2 regions of the Thioalkalivibrio sp. ALgr1 genome follow, and region 2 is predicted to be linked to the other one. Evidence: predicted binding sites of a transcription regulator. Region 2 holds the regulator's gene; the other holds the start of a gene.
The links. The regulator LexA, encoded in region 2, represses DNA repair genes until DNA is damaged. The targets are predictions, from matches to a motif close to TACTGTNNATATNNACAGTA.

Region 1 (9,269 bases), on a different contig from region 2:
GTGCGCATGGAGGACGAGATCCGGCGTGTGGCGAATACCGACTGGCTGACCGGCGTCGCGAATCGCCTGAGCCTCGGGAACACGCTGGAGGCGGAGATCGAGCGCAGCCAGCGCTATGGTCGTCCGCTGAGCCTGATCATGTTCGATCTGGATCACTTCAAGGCGGTGAATGACCGTTACGGCCACGATGCCGGCGACGAAGTCCTTAAAGCGCTGGCGAAGACCGTGAGTGCGGAACTGCGCGACGCGGATACCCTGGGTCGTTGGGGCGGAGAAGAGTTCATCATCTTGGTGCCCGAGACCCGGCTGGTGGGTGCGACGGCCATGGCCGAAAAGCTGCGCCAGGCGGTCGCTGCGATGAGCGTGCCCGGGGTGCCGGGCGTCACCGCCAGCTTCGGGGTCGCCGAACGGGCCTCCGGTGACAGCGCCAAGCTCCTCGCGCGGCGGGCTGACGAGGCGATGTACCAGGCCAAGCGGGCAGGGCGCGATCGTGTGGTCGCGCTCTAGGTATCCGGTGACGGAGACACAAAAAAGGCCGGCGAACGCCGGCCTTTTCCTTGATGCGCTGAAGGCGCCGGTAACGGCTTACCCGCGGCGACGCAGCACCCAGATTTCCAGCAGGGCCCAGTCTTCGCCGGGATAGTTTTCCTGCTCCAGCGGCGACATACGACGGTGACGGGTTGCAGTACTGCCGACAAAGTCCAGACGATTCAGCAACAAACGCTTGGTGGCGTCCGCTTTTTCTAGTGCGAAGGGGTTGAGAAAATTCACCAGCATGTAGCCTTCGCCCTTGCCGCGCGCGAAGGCGTCCACCAGGCTCTCGATGGCCGGGGGGTCCAGATAGACCAGCGATGCGGTGGAGATGACGATGTCTGCCTCTTCCATCGACTGCTCGATCGCGTTGCGCGTGTCGGCGTCGGCCTGGTTCAGGTCAGCCTCGAAGGTCTGGTCGAACAGACCCGAGCTCTTGCCGTAGGCGAGGGCGTTGCCGGAGATGTCGATGCCGGTCGTTTTGATGGGCAGACGGCGCGGGGCAGCAACCGTCTTGCAGGCCTGCTCGTCGGCCCAGTTGGCGCGGATTGCCTCGACATCCATGCCGTGCACGGCCGCCATGGTGGTGTTACCAAAGCAGCAGCACAGATCGACGTAATTCAGGGTCTTGCCTGCGTCAGCCTGTTGCTGCGCCCAGGGGAGAATCAGCCGGTCGAAGGTTTGCCGGTTGAAGTCGTCGGAGATGTAATCGAGCGCGTCGATGATGCGCTCCTTGAACGGCACCGGGGTCTCGGCGACGTAGATATCGTCGAAATGCTGCTTCTTCTCCTCGGTCTTCACTTGCGGCTCACTCATCGGCTTCTCCTCGTTGGATAAACCCACCATGTTCAGGGGCATGAGCCGCAAGCGTCAAGTAAACCTACTGAGGTCGTTGTAACCTCCGTCGCATCATGCTGCGGCTCTGCTATGTATCATGAGGAGAAAGGAGTGCGCGCTGCCGGCGGTGCCGGGAGTCGGAGGGGGCCGGAAGGGAACTGCATGAAGATCGATTGCTTCAAGGCGTACGACGTACGCGGCCGCGTGCCGGATCAACTCAACCCCGAGGTGGCATACGCCATCGGACGCGCCTTTGCCGAAGAGGTCCGGCCCGGCCGTACGGTGGTCGGACACGATATCCGCCTCTCCAGCCCGACACTGGCCCAGGCCCTGACCGAAGGACTCACCGCCGGCGGTAGCGACGTGGCCGATATCGGTCTGTGCGGGACCGAAGAGGTCTACTTTGCGACTGCGCACTACGGGGCTGGTGGCGGGGTGATGGTTACCGCGAGCCACAACCCACTGGATTACAACGGGCTCAAGCTCGTGCGCGGCGAGTCGCGACCGATCAGCGGGGACTCCGGGCTGCAGGCGATCCAGGCATGCGCAGAGCGCGGCGACTTCCGCCCCATGCCACAAGGCCAGGTACATCCGCTGGACCATCGGCCGGACTATATCGCCCGGCTGCTCGCATCGGTCGACCGGGAGGCGCTGCCGAAGCTGCGCGTAGTCGTAAACCCGGGCAATGGCGGTGCGGGCCCGGTGCTGGAGGCACTGGAGCCTCATCTGCCGTTCGAACTGATCCGCGTGAATTTCGAGCCGGACGGACATTTCCCCAATGGCATCCCCAACCCGCTGTTGCCGGAGAACCGTGCGGCCACGGCCGACGCCGTGCGCAAGCATGGCGCGGATCTGGGTGTGGCCTGGGATGGCGACTTCGATCGCTGCTTCCTGTTCGATGCAGCGGGGAATTTCATTGAGGGCTACTACATCGTAGGGCTGCTGGCTCAGGCCTGCCTGGAAGGCGGGCAACCCGGCGAGCGGATCGTCCACGACCCGCGGCTGACCTGGAACACCATCGAGATGGTGCGAGCGGCGGGTGGCGAGCCCGTCCAGTCCAAGACCGGGCACGCATTCATGAAGGAGCGCCTGCGCCACGAGGACGCCATCTACGGCGGCGAGATGAGCGCGCATCACTACTTCCGGGACTTTTACTACTGCGATAGCGGGATGCTGCCGTGGCTGCGGGTCGCCGAGTTGATGGGGCGCCGAGGTCAGTCGCTGGGCGAAATGGTGGCCGAGCGCATGGCGCGCTACCCCTGCAGCGGCGAGCTGAACTTCGAGGTCGCGGACGTCGAAGCCGCCACGGATCGCGTTCTCGCGGCCCTTGAGGGTCAGGGTGGCGAGGAAGATCGCACCGACGGCGTCAGCCTCGAGTTCCCGGACTGGCGCTTCAACCTGCGCAGCTCCAACACCGAACCGCTGTTGCGGCTGAACGTCGAGACCCGCGCTGATCCGGCCCTGCTGGAGCGTCGCGTGGAAGAGCTTTCCCGCCTGATACGGGGATAACAACGATGGCGCCTGCCGATACCCAGAACCAGCTGCAACCGGTGATCCTGGCCGGCGGTACCGGCACGCGGCTGTGGCCGGTGTCGCGCAGCCATTACCCGAAGCAGTTCCTGCCCCTGACCGGCGACCAGACGCTGCTGCAGCAAACCGTCGCGCGCCTGGAGGGCCTGCATGCGGCGGCACCACTGGTGCTGGCCAACGTGGAGCACCGCTTCCTGGCCGCCGAGCAATTGCGCGCGATTGGTGTCGAACAGGCGCGCATCCTGCTGGAACCAGAGGGGCGCAACACGGCCCCGGCGATTGCCCTGGCGGCGCTGCAGGCCCGCGCGGAAGGCGACGACCCGTTGCTGCTGGTCCTGGCCGCGGATCACCACATCGGCGATGGCGATGCCTTCAAGGCTGCCGTGGGCCGCGCCGTGGCGCTGGCGGAGGCCGGCTATCTGGTCACCTTTGGGATCGTGCCGGTGACGCCCGAGACCGGTTATGGCTATATCCAGCAGGGCGAGTCGCTGGGCGAGGCCGGTGCGCGGGTCGCGCGTTTTGTCGAAAAGCCCGATGCTGCCACGGCGCGCGAGTACCTGAGCCAGGGGGGCTATCTCTGGAACAGCGGCATGTTCGTATTCCGTGCCTCACAGTATATGCAGGAGCTGGAGCGCTTCGAGCCCGAGATCGTTACGGCCTGTCAGGCCGCGCTGGAGGGGGCGCGCGAGGACCTCGATTTCCTGCGCGTAGCCCCGGAGGCGTTTGCCCGGGCCCCGAACATCTCGGTGGACTACGCCGTGATGGAGCGCACCGACCGCGCGGCGGTCACGCCCCTGGCCGCGGGCTGGAGCGATATCGGGTCCTGGTCCGCGCTGGCCGGGGTGCGCGGGACCGACGCGCAGGGCAATACCCTGCGTGGCGATTGCCTGCTGGAGGACAGCGAGGGCTGCGTGGTCGATGCCGACGGCCTGCTGGTTGCGGGGATCGGCCTGCGCAACCTCGCGGTGGTCGCCACCCGCGATGCGGTGCTGGTGGCGGACCGCGACCGCGTGCAGGACGTCAAGCGCATCGTCGAGCGGCTGAAGTCGGACAACCGCAGCGAGCATGTGGACCACCCGGCGGTGTATCGCCCCTGGGGCTGCTACGAGTGCGTCGACGTCGGGCGGCGCTATCAGGTCAAGCGCATTACCGTGAAACCCGGGGCGAAGCTCTCGCTGCAGATGCACCACCACCGCGCGGAACACTGGGTGGTCGTCAGCGGCACCGCGCGGGTGCGCAACGGCGAAGAGACCTATCTGGTGACGGAGAACCAGTCCACCTATGTGCCGATCGGGCAGATCCATTCGCTGGAGAACCCGGGCGCGATCCCGCTGGAGCTGATCGAAATCCAGTCCGGCAGCTATCTGGGCGAGGACGACATCGTGCGGCTGGAGGACCTCTACGGCCGCGTCTGAGCGTCGCCCGAGGCGCAATCCCTATCCGAAGTCGCGGGAGCGGGTAGTCAGCTCGCCCAGCCAGGCGCTGCGATCGATCAGGCGCTGCACGATCAGGTGCCCAACCCCCTCGCTGTACTGCCATTCCCCGTGGGCTTCCAGCAGGCGCCCGTGCAGGACCTCGGCGCGAAAGCGCTCCACCCGGTCCGGCCAGACGATCAGGTTCAGCGTGCCGCTCTCGTCCTCCAGGGTCAGGAACACTGTGCCGTTGGCCGATCCCGGCCGCTGGCGGGTGATCACAAGGCCGGCATAGCGGGCACCGGGATGCCCGGGGCACTCCAGCAGCCGGGCGGCGGTGCGTAGTCGCTTGCGTTCCAGGAACGGGCGCATCAGCGCCAGCGGGTGCGGGCCCAGGCTCAGGCCCTGGGTGGCGTAGTCCTGCACCAGGTCATCCACCGCATCCGGGCGCGGCAGCAGCGGGGTCACGTCGGCTTCGCGCACTGTGTCGGCCGGGGCGTCGGCGAACAGGGGCAGGGGTTCCTCCACCGCCTCGGTTGCCCAGCGCGCCTGGTGGCGGTTGCCGGCCAGTCCCTTCAGGGCGTCGGCGCGGGCCAGGCGGTTGGCCTGGGCACGGGTCAGGGCGGCGCGGGCGACCAGATCCGGCACGTCCGCGAACGGGCGCTCGGTGCGCGCGGCGACGACGCGCTCGGCCACGGCCTGCGCGAGCCCGCCGACCCGGTTCAGGCCCAGGCGCAGGGCCAGCGCGTCGCTCCCGGCCACCGGCTCCACCGTGCAGTCCCAGTCACTGCAGCGCACATCCACCGGGCGCACCTCCACGCCGTGGCGGCGCGCGTCGGCGACGATCTGTGCAGGGGCGTAGAAGCCCATCGGCTGGCTGTTCAGCAGCGCGCAGGCAAAGATCGCCGGTTCATGGCACTTGAGCCAGGACGAGACATAGGTGATCAGCGCAAAGCTGGCCGAGTGCGACTCGGGGAAGCCGTACTCGCCAAAGCCAAGGATCTGCTTGTACAGCTGCTCGGCGAACTTCTCCGGATAGCCGCGTTGCCGCATCCCGTCCATCAGGCGCTCGCGGTAGCGCGCGAGCTGGCCGGTACGGCGCCAGGCCCCGATCGCGCGGCGCAGCCCGTCCGCCTCGCCGGCGGAGAAGCCGGCCGCGACCATCGCCAGCTCGATCACCTGCTCCTGGAAGATCGGCACCCCCAGGGTGCGCCCCAGCACCCGCCGGATCTCGGGATTCGGATAACGCACCCGCTCCGGGTGGGCACGGCGCTTCAGATATGGGTGCACCATCTCGCCCTGGATCGGGCCGGGGCGCACGATGGCGATCTCGATCACCAGGTCGTAGAAGTTCGCCGGCTTCAGGCGCGGCAGCATGCTCATCTGCGCGCGCGACTCGATCTGGAACACGCCCAGGGTGTCGGCCTTCTGCAGCATGTGGTAGACCGCCGGATCCTCGGCGGGGATGTCGGCCAGACCCCAGTCGCGGCCCCGGTGGCGCGCCATCAGCTCCAGCGCGCGGCGCACGCAGGAGAGCATCCCCAGCGCCAGCACGTCGATCTTCAACAGCCCCACCGCGTCGAGGTCGTCCTTGTCCCACTGGATCACCGAGCGCTCCGGCATCGCCGCGTTCTCGATCGGCACCAGCTCGTCCAGCCGGCCCTCGGCGATCACGAAGCCGCCGGTGTGCTGCGACAGGTGGCGGGGGAAGCCCAGCAGCTCGGCGGTCAGCGCCTGCCACTGTCGGGCCAGGGCACCATCCGGATCCAGCCCGACCTCGCGCAGGCGCTCGGCAGGGATGCCGTCGTCCCACCAGGCGAGGTTGGCGGTCAGCGCATCCAGCCGCGCGCGCGAGATGCCCAGGGCGCGGCCGACGTCGCGCAGGGCGCTGCGCCGGCGGTAGCGGATCACCGTGCAGGCCAGCGCCGCGCGCTCGCGGCCGTAGCGCCGGTAGATGTACTGGATCACCTCCTCGCGGCGCTCGTGCTCGAAGTCGACATCGATATCCGGCGGCTCGCCACGCTCGGCGGAGATGAAGCGCTCGAACAGCATGCTGGAGCGCGAGGGGTCCACCGCCGTGATGCCGAGGGCATAACAGACCGCGGAGTTCGCCGCCGAGCCCCGCCCCTGGCACAGGATCCCGCGACCGCGGGCAAAGCGCACGATGTCGTAGACCGTCAGGAAGTAGGGCTCGTAGCCAAGCTGCGCGATGATCCCGAGCTCGCGTTCGATTTGTTCGGATACCTTCGGCGGGATGCCGTCGGGCCAGCGCCCGCGCGCGCCCTTCAGGGTCTCCTTGCGCAGGTAGGCGGCCGGGCTCGTGTCCCGGGGCAGGGGATCGGTCGGGTAGCGGTAGGTGACCGCGTCCAGCGAGAAGTCGCAGTCCTGCGCGATCCGCACACTGGCCGCGAGCCAGGCGGCGGGATACAGCGTGGCCAGGTCGTCGCGCGGGCGCAGGCAGCGCTCGCCGTTGGGGAAGCGCGCCGGGGCCGCCTCGGCAACCGTGGTGCGCAGGCGCAGCGCGGTCAGCACGTCCTGCAGGGCACGCCGGCCGCGAGAATGCATGTGCACATCGCCGCAAGCGACGATCGGGAGTCCCGTCGCGTCGGCGAGCTGCCGTGCGCGGGTCGTGAGCGTGGCATCTTGCGGCGTGCGCAGCTGGCTGACCGCCAGATGGGCCTGCCCCGGCGCGGCCCACCCGGCCAGCCAGCGGGCCGCTTCGGCGAGCGTCGGCTCCGCGATCTCGGGCTCGATACGCAGCAGGACGTGCCAGCCGGCCCGCGCCCCGGCGGGCAGGGCGTCGAGGTCCGCCTGTGTCAGGTGGTAATGCCCCTTGCCCGCCGCCCCGCGCGCCCGGGTGATCAGACGGCACAGCGCGGCGTAGCCCGCCGCATTGCGCACCAGCAGGGCCAGGGCAGGGCCGTCCGCCAGCCGGAAGGTCGCCCCCAGGATCAGGTGCAACCCGCAGTCCTTCGCCGCCGCGTGCGCGCGGACCACGCCGGCCAGCGAGGCGATATCGGTCAGCGCCAGCGCGCGATAGCCCAGCGCTCGGGCCCGCTCCATCAGCTCCTCCGGGTGCGAGGCCCCGCGCAGGAACGAGAAGTTGCTGACGCTCGTCAGCTCGGCGTACTCCGGCGGTTCGGGGGCAGTGGCATCCATATACTGTTTATATAAACAGTATTCCGGGCTGGCAAGAAACCCTGGCTTCGAGCCGGTGCGCCGGCTCCGGTATGGTAGGCCCGCTACCGGCCGATCCCAGTGACGACTCCCCTATGCGCAGCGCTATCTACAACCTGCTGATCCTCCGTCTTACTTCGCAGTGGTATGCCGAGGTCATGCGGCGGCTGCCGGACGGGGCGGCTCTGCTGGACGTAGGCATCGGCACCGCCGGCGCGCTGCTCGCCAATGCCGACACCGCAGGCGAGAAGGGCCTGGTCATCACGGGGATCGATATCGATGCCGACTACATCAAGCACGCCCGGCGAGCCCTGCGCAACTCGCCCCTGGCCGATCGTGCCGAGGCCCGGCTGGAATCCATCTACGACCACACGGGCGGCCCGTACGACGCGATCTACTTCTCCGCCAGCTTCATGCTCCTGCCGGACCCCGAGGGCGCTCTGCGTCACTGCCGCAGCCTGTTGAAGCCGGAGGGGAAGGTCTTCTTCACCCAGACCTTCCAGACCCGCCCCTCCCGCTGGATGGAGCGCTTCAAGCCCCTGCTCAAGCGCATCACCACCATCGATTTCGGTCGCGTGACCTACGAAGAAGCGTTTCGGGAACAGGTGGCGGGGGCCGGGTTTGTGATCGACGAGTTCACCACACTCGGACGCCACGGGACGCGCGCCTCCGTCCTTGCCATCGCCCGACCCGCCAGCTCCGCCTGAAAGCAAGCCGGTTCGCCGCCGAGGCTGGGACCTACCGCTGTAGGAGGCGAGCCCCCTCGCCGATCGGGCATGTCCAGCGCCCCATCGCCCAGAGGGCTGGGCTCCTGCCGGAGAGCGCACGCCAGAGGCGTCAGACCAAGGGTGCGGCGGTTCCCGCCTTCGGGCTCAATCCTCGCCCAGGGGAACGATCTCCAGTGCGACCTCCACCTCGCGCTCAGTGCCGTCGCGCCATACCCGCAGCGTCACCACGTCGCCCTCCTCGCGCCCCAGAATCACGCGCTGGATGTCGATCGGCCGCGTCACGCGCTGTCCGTCGATATGGGTGATCACGTCGATATCCACCGGGAACGCGCGCCCGTTTACCAGCACCACGTTCTCCGGCCGCCGGATGCCGGCGCGTTCGGCCGGCCCGTCGGCCGAGGTGTCGGTCACCACCACGCCATGCTCTGGCAGCCCCAGCTCCGCGCGCAGGCCGCGCGGGTAATCCACCACCCGCAGCGCCACCTCCATGCCCATGCGCGGGCGTTCCGGCAGCTGCGCCGCCGCGGCCGCCAGGCCGGAAAAACCGCCCGCGCGCAGCTCCGCCATCGCCTCGGCGACCAGGTTGCTCGGCACCGCCAGACCGATGCCCGCGAAGGTTCCGGCCGGCGCCAGGATGGCATTGTTCACCCCCACCGCCTCGCCACTGGAATCGAGCAGCGGCCCGCCGGAATTGCCGGGGTTGATCGCAGCATCGGTCTGGATGTACGGGATCTCGATCCCCACCAGCCCCGGACGCTCGCGCTCCAGCGCCGACACGATCCCGGCGGTGACCGTCGAATGCAGGCCGAACGGATTGCCGATCGCGATCGCCTTCTGGCCGACCTGCAACCGGTCGGAATCGCCCAGCGGGATCGGGCCGGGGTCGGGCGCCGCCGCCGGGTCCACTAGCTCCAGTAGCGCCAGATCCACGTCCGGGTTGGCACCGACCACCCGCACATCGTGCTCCACCTCCGGCGTCCCGAGGAACGACACCGTTAGCGTCGCCCCTGGTGCCAGATCGATGCGGTCCTCCTTCGCCTCGCCAACCGTGGCC
Region 2 (9,269 bases):
GGGGGCTTCTGGCCAGCATGGGCCTGATGACCCTGGTCTGGGCCGGCAGCGTATGGCGCCACGACGCCAGCCTGGTCGACCGTTTCTGGGGCCTGGGCTTCGTGGTCGTGACGCTGGTCTGGTGGGGGCTTGCGGGCTGGCCGTCGCAGGGCCTCTGGATCGCGATCCCGGTGCTGGTGTGGGGTCTGCGGCTGTCGCTGTTCATTACCTGGCGCAACTGGGGTCACGGCGAGGACGGGCGCTATACCGACATGCGCGAGGGGCTGTCGGACCGGGCCTTCGCCGCGCGCAGCCTGGTCACGATCTTCTGGCTGCAGGGTGCGCTGGTGGCCGTAATCGGCCTGCCGATGTTGGCGGTGACGAATGCCGCAAGCATCTGGTGGCCGCTGGCGGCGCTGGGCGCGTCGGTCTGGGTGCTGGGCACGCTGTATGAATCGGTCGCGGACGCGCAGATGGCGCGCTTCCGGGGCGATCCTGCAAGGCGGGGCAAGGTCATGGACCAGGGTTTATGGCGCTACAGTCGGCACCCGAACTACTTCGGCGAGATCGTCGTCTGGGTGGGCTACGGCTTGCTCGCGCTGGCCGCCGGGGGCTGGTGGGCGGTGCCCTCGGCGATCCTGATGATCGTGCTGATCCTGCGTGTGTCGGGCGTCACGTTACTGGAAAAACGTCTGCATGCCTCGCGGCCGGGCTATGCGGACTATGCGCGGCGCACCAATACGCTGATCCCGGGTCCGCCACGATCTTAAGGAAACACCGATCCGTCGCCGATTTCGGTGGCACTCCCTTGCTGTGCTTTCCCCGTCCGCGCTATAAAGCGCGCATCTTTCCGGTCTTCCGACGCGCGTTGGAGGCCGAGTTTCCCGATCGCCGATCTCACAGCAGGGCCCTACGCACGCATGAGCGCTACGCCGAGTCCCGTCCAGACCATTGAACTGAAAGGGCGCATGATGCTGGTGTCGGTGCTGCGGGTGTTCCAGACCGACCCCCGGCAGCTTGGCGAGCAGCTGGTCGCGCACCGCGAACAGGCCCCGGACCTGATGCGCGACATGCCCATCGTGCTGGACCTCGAGCCGGTGGCCGAGGCGCCCGAGAGCGACCTGCAGGCGACCATCGAGCAGGTGCGCGCCGAGGGCTTCAAGCTGATCGGCCTGCATGCCGGCGAGGTCGCCGAGCGTCTGCAGAGCTATTCCGAGCTATTCGATGTGTTGCCCGTGCTGCAACTGGGTGGCCGCGGTGGCGCGCCCAGTGGCGAGGTGCCCCTGGATGAAGGCGAGCCCCCGGAGCCGGCGCCGAGCAAGAAGGGCAAGAAATCCGCGGACAGGTTGGCCGAGGCCGCCCCCGCGGTCCACAGCGCGACCCGCGTGGTGGATCGTCCTGTCCGTTCCGGGCAGCAGATCTACGCCCGCGGCGGCGACCTGCTGGTGACCGGGGCGGTGTCCGCCGGTGCTGAACTGCTCGCGGATGGCCACATCCATGTGCTGGGTCCTCTGCGCGGGCGGGCACTCGCCGGCGTGCGGGGCCTGGAGACGGCTCGGATCTTCTGCCGGCGACTGGATGCAGAGCTTTTGTCTATCGCGGGACATTACCGGGTGGCCGAGGATATCGCCGAGTCCGAGCGTGGCGAGAACCGGCTGGTGACACTCGCGGGCGAAAGCCTCAAGATCGCTGAAATCTGAGCGAGCGGCGTAGAGGGCGCTCGGTCCTGTATACGTCATCGCGCGACGACCAAGGAGAAGCAGCCACCATGGCACGCATCGTAGTGATTACCTCGGGCAAGGGCGGGGTCGGCAAGACCACCACCTCTGCCGCGATCGCCACCGGTCTGGCCCTGCGCGGCCACAAGACGGCCGTGATCGATTTTGACGTCGGCCTGCGCAACCTGGATCTGATCATGGGCTGCGAGCGCCGCGTGGTGTATGACTTTGTCAACGTGATCAATGGCGACGCCAACCTGAAACAGGCGCTGATCCGCGACAAGCGCGCAGACAACCTGTACATCCTCCCGGCCTCGCAGACGCGCGACAAGGACGCCCTGACGCAGGACGGTGTGGAGCGCGTGCTGAACGAGCTGTCCGAGGACTTCGAGTACATCATCTGCGACAGCCCGGCGGGGATCGAGCGGGGCGCGCTGATGGCGGCCTACTTTGCTGACGAGGCCATCGTGGTCACCAACCCCGAGGTCTCCTCGGTGCGCGACTCCGACCGCATCCTCGGCATCCTCGCCAGCAAGACCCGGCAGGTGGAACAGGGCGGCGAGCCGATCCAGGGGCGCCTGCTGCTGACCCGCTATGCCGCGGAGCGCGCCGCGCGCGGCGAGATGCTCAGTATCGAGGACGTGGGTGAGATCCTGGCCATCGACCTGCTGGGTGTGATCCCCGAATCGCAGGCCGTGCTGAACGCCTCGAATGCCGGCCAGCCCGTGGTGCTGGACGAGGAATCCGACGCCGGTCAGGCCTACCAGGATGCAGTGGATCGCTTCCTGGGCGAGGAGCGCCCGCTTCGCTTTGTCGATGTACCGAAGAAGGGCTTCTTCGGACGCCTGTTCGGGGGCTGACCATGGGCATCTTCGACTACTTCCGCCAGCCGCGGCAGAAAAGCGCCAGTGTTGCCAAGGAACGCCTGCAGATCATCGTGGCGCGCGAACGTGCGGCCCGGGGCGGGCCGGATTATCTGCCCGCGATGCAGCAGGAACTGCTGCAGGTCATCCGCAAGTACGTGAAGGTCAACGACGACGCCGTGCAGATGAACGTCGACCGCGAGGGCGACTGCGAGGTGCTGGAGTTGAACATCATCCTGCCCGACGATCGGGGCTAGCATATGTTCAGCCCGTCTCTCGCTGTAGGAGCTCAGCCCCCTGAGCGATGGGGAGCCAGGCCCGGCCCCCATCGGCCAGAGGGCTGGCCTCCTACGGTGGGTTGCCCCGGCCCCATCGGCTTAACATCGGCATAAGGCACATGATCCGTCCATGAGAATCCTGGTCACCGGCAGCGCCGGTTTTATTGGCAGCGCCCTCTCCCTGCGCCTGCTGGAGCGGGGCGACGAGGTCATCGGCGTCGACAACCTCAACGACTACTACGATGTCTCGCTGAAAGAGGCACGCCTGGCGCGCACGCAGGACCACCCGAGCTATACCGAGGTCCGCGAGGACATCGCCGACCGCGCGGCGATGGAGCGGGTGTTTCGCGAGCATCGCCCGGAGCGGGTGGTCAACCTGGCGGCTCAGGCCGGGGTGCGCTACTCGCTGGAGAACCCGGCGGCCTATGTCGACACCAACCTGGTCGGCTTCGGCAACATCCTGGAGGGCTGCCGGCACAACGGTGTGGAGCACCTGGTCTACGCCAGCTCCAGCTCCGTCTACGGCGCCAACACCACGATGCCGTTCTCGGTACACGACAACGTCGACCACCCGCTGAGCCTCTACGCGGCGAGCAAGAAGGCCAACGAGCTGATGGCGCATACCTATGCGCACCTCTACCAGCTCCCGGTGACGGGCCTGCGCTTCTTTACCGTCTACGGCCCCTGGGGCCGACCGGACATGGCGCTGTTCCTGTTCACGAAGAAGATCCTGGCGGGCGAGCCGATCGACGTCTTCAACTACGGCCACCACCGCCGTGACTTCACCTACATCGACGACATCGTCGAGGGCGTGATCCGCGCGCTGGATCGTCCGGCACGGGCCAATCCTGCGTGGACCGGGGCCGAGCCCGATTCGGCGACGAGTGCGGCACCCTACCGGCTGTACAACATCGGCAACCACGAGCCGGTGGAGCTGATGCGCTACATCGAGGTGCTGGAAGACTGCCTGGGCAAGAAGGCCGAGAAAAACCTCCTGCCCCTGCAGCCGGGCGATGTGCCGGACACCTACGCCGATGTCGAGGCCCTGCGCGAGGACGTGGGCTATGCCCCCGCGACCGCGGTGGAAGACGGTATCGCCCGCTTTGTCGAGTGGTATCGCGAGTACTACCGCGTCTGATCAGTAACCCGGGCGCGCCGTACTGGCGCGCTACCCCCAGTACCCCTGCCGGAACCACTGGCCGCTGCGCAGGCAGCGGTACAGCCACAGCCTGCGACCCTGCCGGTCGCGCGTGACCGCGTAATCGCGGCGTACATCCTGCCCGCGGTCCCACCAGCCATCCTCCAGCCGGCCCAGCCCGTGTGCTTGCAGCGGGGGTGGGGTCGGCTGTGGGTCCTGTAGCCACAGCGCCGTGCCGCAGATCATTTGCGCGGGTGTCGGCGGCGGGGGTGAGGCTGCCGCGTCGAGATCGTGTCGCGCGTCCTGGGCGGCCTCGGGGCGCGGGATGCCGCTGGCGGTCAGCCGGACGATCGCCTGCTCGCCCAGACGCGCGCTCAGGCGGGCCAGCACGGCCGGCAGCTGCGCGTCTGGCGGCGGGTGGCCCGGTGTCTCGGCCAGCAGGCTGGCGCCCTGCGCGGGCGGGTCGAGCAGCCGCGTGGCCCGCAGGCGCAGGCCGATGACCGGGGCGGGCAGGACCTCGCGTTCCAGCCGGGTCTGCCACAGGGGCAGCCAGTCCTCCGCACGGATACCGGGATCGCCGCGTTCCAGCGTTATTCGGGTAGGGGCCATTCGGGTAGCGGTAATCCGCGCATGCGCCTCACGGTGTTTCAGCTCCAGCGTCATCCCCTGCAGGCTGCGGTTCAGGCCGCGCAGCTGGGCCTCGGCCTGGCGCAGCAGGCGCTTGAGCGGGAAGGCCAGGGCCCCGGTCGCATGAATCTCGTGTTCCAGGCGCAGCGACAGGTCCAGTTCCGGGGGCGGGTCGAAGCGCGGCAGGGTCTCCGTGCGCCGCCCCAGCAGCCGATCCAGCAGTGTCAGCAACTCCGGGCCGTGGCGGCGCGCGAGTTCGGGGCGCGCCAGGCGCAGCAGGTCGCCGAGCTGGCGCAGGCCGATGGCCCGCAGGCCCTCCCGGGTCGCGGCGGAGAGCGGCAGGGCCTCCAGTGGGACCGGTGACAGGGTGCGGCGCAGGGCCTCGCTATCTTCGGGGATCGCGGGATTACGCAGGGTGGCCAGCAGGCGAGCGGCGGCCGGACTGCGTGCCACGCCGATGCGCGGGTGGAAGCCCAGTCCCTCCAGGGTGCCCCGCACCCGTTCCCGCAGGGCGGCGAGTCCGCCGAACAGGCGCCGGCTGCGGCCGACCTCCAGCAGGATGCGCCGGGCGTCCGGCTCCGGGTGCACGTGATCGGAGAACTGCAGCAGCACGCCGGCCAGCATGGCGATCTGCGCGGTCTGGGCCTGCGGGTCGTGCTCGACGAGTTCCGGCGTGTCGAGGATGGCAAGGGCATCGGCCAGCGCCATGCCCGGTCGGGCCCCGGTGCGGCGCGCGGCGCGATTAGCGGCATGCACGCGTGGAGCGGCGCCGGCCTCGACCACCAGCAGGGGGCGTTCGGTCAGCCGTGAACGGCCCGCCTCGGCACGCGCCAGGGTCTCCAGCGCCAGGTGCGGCAGCTCGACCGCCATCCACTGTTCGTTTGCTGAGCGTGGTCCGATCCGTGGGGCAGGGCCGGACTCCGCTGGGTGCTCCGAGGGCGCAACCGAGGGCGGAATAAGGGCTGGCTGGCGCCATGCGCGGACCGGGCGAGAGGCCCGCGGGTGTGGGACGGCTTGTGGTCGCTCCGGATGGCCCATCTCAGGGCACCGGGATGTGCAGGGCCTGGCCGGAACGGGCCCAGTCGCCGATGCCCTTCAGGCAGTGCAGTTCGAGGCCGTCGGTGGCGGGCTGCCAGCGCAGGCGCTGATGGGCCGGGGAGGGCTGCTCCGCGGCGCGCGGCGGGCGGTACAGGATGGCGCAGGCCTGGCTTTCGGCCGCGGCCAGGCGCAGCCGACGCAACAACGCGGTTTCCACCGGGCCGCCCAGCCAGGCCAGCAGGACCCCGAAGGCCGGGTCGCGCAGGCATTGTTCGCCGGCCCAGAGGGTGTCGCGGTTGTGTTCGGTGCGGATCATCAGCACCCGTTCCGGCGGGATGCCGAGCGGCTGCCAGCCGGGCAGCCAGGGCGTGGCGGGCGGCGCCAGCAGCGCGATCCAGTAGCCTTCGCGGCCGCAGGCCGCGAGCATGGGGACCAGCAGACGGGTCTCGCCACAGCCAAAGGGGGCGCCCAGGAGTTCGATCAGCTGGCCGCGCGGCCAGCCGCCCCCGAGGGCCCGGTCCAGCGCCGGGTGACCACTCGGCCAGACCGGGGCATTCGCGGCAGGGGCGGCGCTGCGCCCGCGCCACAGCGCCGGATGATCGAGCAGGGCATCAATGGAAGGCACGGGCTTAGCCCTGCGCTTCAAGATCGCGCAGTACGCCGACCCCGATGCCTTCGATCGCCAGCTCCTGACGCTCCAGGTTGATCTCGATCGGGGCGAAGTCGGGGTTCTCCGGCAGCAGGCGCACGCGGGCACCGTCCCGCTCGAAGCGCTTGACCGTCACCTCGTCCTCGATGCGGGCCACGACGATCTGGCCGGGGCGGGCCTCCGGGGTCTGGCGGACGGCCAGCAGGTCGCCATCGAGGATGCCGGCGTCGCGCATGCTCTCGCCGTGCACGCGCAGCAGGTAGTCCGGGCGGGCCCGGAACAGGCTGTCGTCGATTCGGTAGTGGCGTTCGATATGCTCGGTGGCGAGGATCGGCGAGCCGGCCGCCACGCGCCCGACCAGAGGTAGTTCGGCCGGGCGGGCCGCATGCGCACCGGCCAGGCGGATACCGCGCGCGGCCCCGCCCACCAGCTCGATCGCGCCCTTTTTCTCCAGGGCCTTCAGGTGGCATTCGGCCGCATAGGGCGAGCGGAAACCAAAGGCACGGGCGATCTCGCTGCGCGTCGGGGCCGTGCCCTGGGTGGCGACGGTCTCGCTGATGTAGTCGAGGATGGCCTGCTGGCGCGCGGTCAGGGACACGGCGGGTGCTCCACGGGTTACTGGTTATAAATACAGTATTCCGTGGCGAAGTCCGAGGCAAGTAGCGGCAAGTGCCTTCGTGATCGGTGTTTCCCTAAGGCGAGCCCTGCTCCAGTGTCTGGCGCAGGTGCTCGATCTGTTCCGGCTTGATGCCGGCGATGTCCTTGATCGGCAGGGTGAACGCGAAGCCGTTGCCGACCTCGCTCAAAGCGAGTTCTTCGTCCAGGCGTTTCAGCAGCCGTTCGGCGAGGCTGGCCTCCAGGACCATTAGCAGCACGTTGCGGGCCGCGGAGTCCTTCAGATCCATGATCGGTGTGCGGCGCAGCTGGGCAATGCCCTGGCCCTCCAGCAGCGTCAGGCCGGCGGCGCCCTCGCGGCGCACGGTCTCGATGGCACGGTCGGCCCGGTTGCGCGGGACCACGGCGGCGAGCAGTACGAATTGCATGGCGTTCCTCGCGCAGAAGATTAGGAAACACTGATCAATGTACACGCTCGCGCTCGAGTCGCTTTTGCGTGCGAACAAGGCGCGGTGACTGCCGTGCAGTCATTCTGCACAAGGGAGCCGCAACGCGGTGCGCGCGCAAAAGCGGCCGAGCCCCTTGGGGTTGGTACCCCAGGTTCCCCGATCCTGCGTTGCGGCCCTTGCCGGTAGAACCACTACCGGCTGCGCACCGCGCCTTGTCTCGGAAAACCTGGGGTACCAACGCGAGCGTGTACATTGATCAGTGTTTCCTTAGGGTTGGGCGGGGGTACCCGCGAACTGCATGCCCGCCAGGGCCTGGGCATCCAGTGTGAAGGCCAGGCCGTTGTACGGCTGCAGCAGGTCCAGTTCCAGGTTCAGGCGGCGGGCGATGCGCTCGGCGCGTTGCTCGTCCAGCTCCCAGATGCAGACCGACTCCCGGCCCTGGTAGGTCACGCCGAGAAAGGTCATGTGGTCCGGAAAGCCGAGCCCCGCGCCGTGCATCACCGTGCCGTCCGCGCCGCCTTCCTCGGCCGCGATCGCCAGCGCCAGGTCCTCGCGATCCTGATCGACGATGGCCACCAGAAATGTTTCAGCCATGATGTCTTTACTCCCCGCCCGGCTGGTCAGTTGCCGAGATAGCGGCGCAGCACGCGCTGCCAGTCGTCGGATTCCAGAATCTCCAGTATGGCAACGTTCATCGGGGCGCGCAGGGGCGAGCCCTGGGGCAGGGCGAGGGCGTAGTCCTGGCGCAAAAACTCCACTGGCAGGACCTCCAGTTCGCCGGCGAAGTGTTCGCGCGTCTGGTAGCGCAGCAGCGGGGCGTCGTAGACCATCGCATCGGCGCGTCCCTCGGCCACCGCCGTGAGGGCGGACGTCAGGTCCTGGTGGTCGCGGTAGGCAAAGCCCTGATCGTTCAGCCAGGCGGCAGCACTGGAGCCGCCGATGGTGGCGATACGCTGACCCTCCAGGTCGGAGACATTCTGGATGCCGGTATCCAGCGAGCTGACCGTCAGCGTGGTCGCGATCGCGGCAGTAAATGTAGACACGAGGATCAGCGCGGCGAACATCCAGACCAGCGCGATCATGCGTCCTGGCAGGGTGCGCGGGGCCTTGTCGCCATAGCCGACCGTGGTCATGGTGACTGCGGCCCACCAGAACGCGGAGCCGAGCCCCTGGGCGGCGTTGCCACCGAACTCGTCGGCGTTGCGCCGACGCTCGAACAGCCACAGCAGCGCGCCCACCAGCAGGAGCAGTCCGGCCAGGGCCAGTACCACCATCAGAAAGGGAACGGAGATGAAGGCCCGCAGCGCCCCGGCCACCGGGTTGCCCTGCTGAGGCACGGCGATGGACAGCCCGGTAGTGTAATAGGGGTGAGTGAAATCGACCCGCTCGGCGCGGTCCGAGGTGGCGGTCAGGGCGGCGACCGAGACATCGATACGCCCGTCCCCCAGCCCGTCGATCAGCCCCTCGAGACTGGTCTCGCGGTACTCGTAGTCCAGCTCCAGGCGCTCCGCGACCCGCTCCCACAGTTCGATCGCGATGCCGGTGGGGTGGCCCTCGGCATCGTCCGGCGGGATCACGAACGGAGGTACGAAGCGGGTGCCGACCCGCAGTGTTTCCGTCTCACCGAGATCGGAGCCTGCCGTGGCCCCGGGGGCCTGGGCCGCGGCAGGGGCAGCCAGCAGCCCCGCGAGCACAGTCAGAACGATCAGGTACAACAGAGCGCGACCGCTACGGGGCATGGGCATATCCTCAAGGTGATTCGCCGTACCATACCGGGAATGCCCACAGGGAAACACCAACGGATGTACGACCCCTTTGCCTGCCCGGAACGCGCGCCAACGGCCATGGGTACGCCGCGCCCGGCGCTGGATGTCGGTTTTACCCTGGACTGGAGCAGTGCCGAGGCGCGGCATCG

Region 1: F466_RS0113010 (error-prone DNA polymerase) is a predicted target of LexA. The motif match lies at 7,471-7,490, and genes of this name have one in related genera.

The regions. Positions count from the first base shown of each region.
Region 1 is NZ_KB905139.1:32,707-41,975, forward strand. Features, by position in the region: gene F466_RS0112990 (sensor domain-containing diguanylate cyclase) at 1-507, shown strand, start outside; gene F466_RS0112995 (class I SAM-dependent methyltransferase) at 586-1,347, opposite strand; gene F466_RS0113000 (phosphomannomutase/phosphoglucomutase) at 1,531-2,877, shown strand; gene F466_RS0113005 (mannose-1-phosphate guanylyltransferase/mannose-6-phosphate isomerase) at 2,883-4,313, shown strand; gene F466_RS0113010 (error-prone DNA polymerase) at 4,335-7,469, opposite strand; gene F466_RS0113015 (bifunctional 2-polyprenyl-6-hydroxyphenol methylase/3-demethylubiquinol 3-O-methyltransferase UbiG) at 7,583-8,194, shown strand; gene F466_RS0113020 (trypsin-like peptidase domain-containing protein) at 8,360-9,269, opposite strand, start outside.
Region 2 is NZ_KB905135.1:95,538-104,806, reverse strand. Features, by position in the region: gene F466_RS0109910 (DUF1295 domain-containing protein) at 1-749, shown strand, start outside; gene minC (septum site-determining protein MinC) at 900-1,679, shown strand; gene minD (septum site-determining protein MinD) at 1,748-2,557, shown strand; gene minE (cell division topological specificity factor MinE) at 2,560-2,817, shown strand; gene F466_RS0109890 (NAD-dependent epimerase) at 2,969-3,976, shown strand; gene F466_RS0109885 (DNA polymerase Y family protein) at 4,007-5,473, opposite strand; gene imuA (translesion DNA synthesis-associated protein ImuA) at 5,643-6,266, opposite strand; gene lexA (transcriptional repressor LexA) at 6,271-6,888, opposite strand; gene F466_RS0109870 (hypothetical protein) at 6,983-7,333, opposite strand; gene F466_RS0109865 (hypothetical protein) at 7,622-7,948, opposite strand; gene F466_RS0109860 (transporter substrate-binding domain-containing protein) at 7,975-9,093, opposite strand; gene F466_RS0109855 (methyltransferase domain-containing protein) at 9,157-9,269, shown strand, end outside.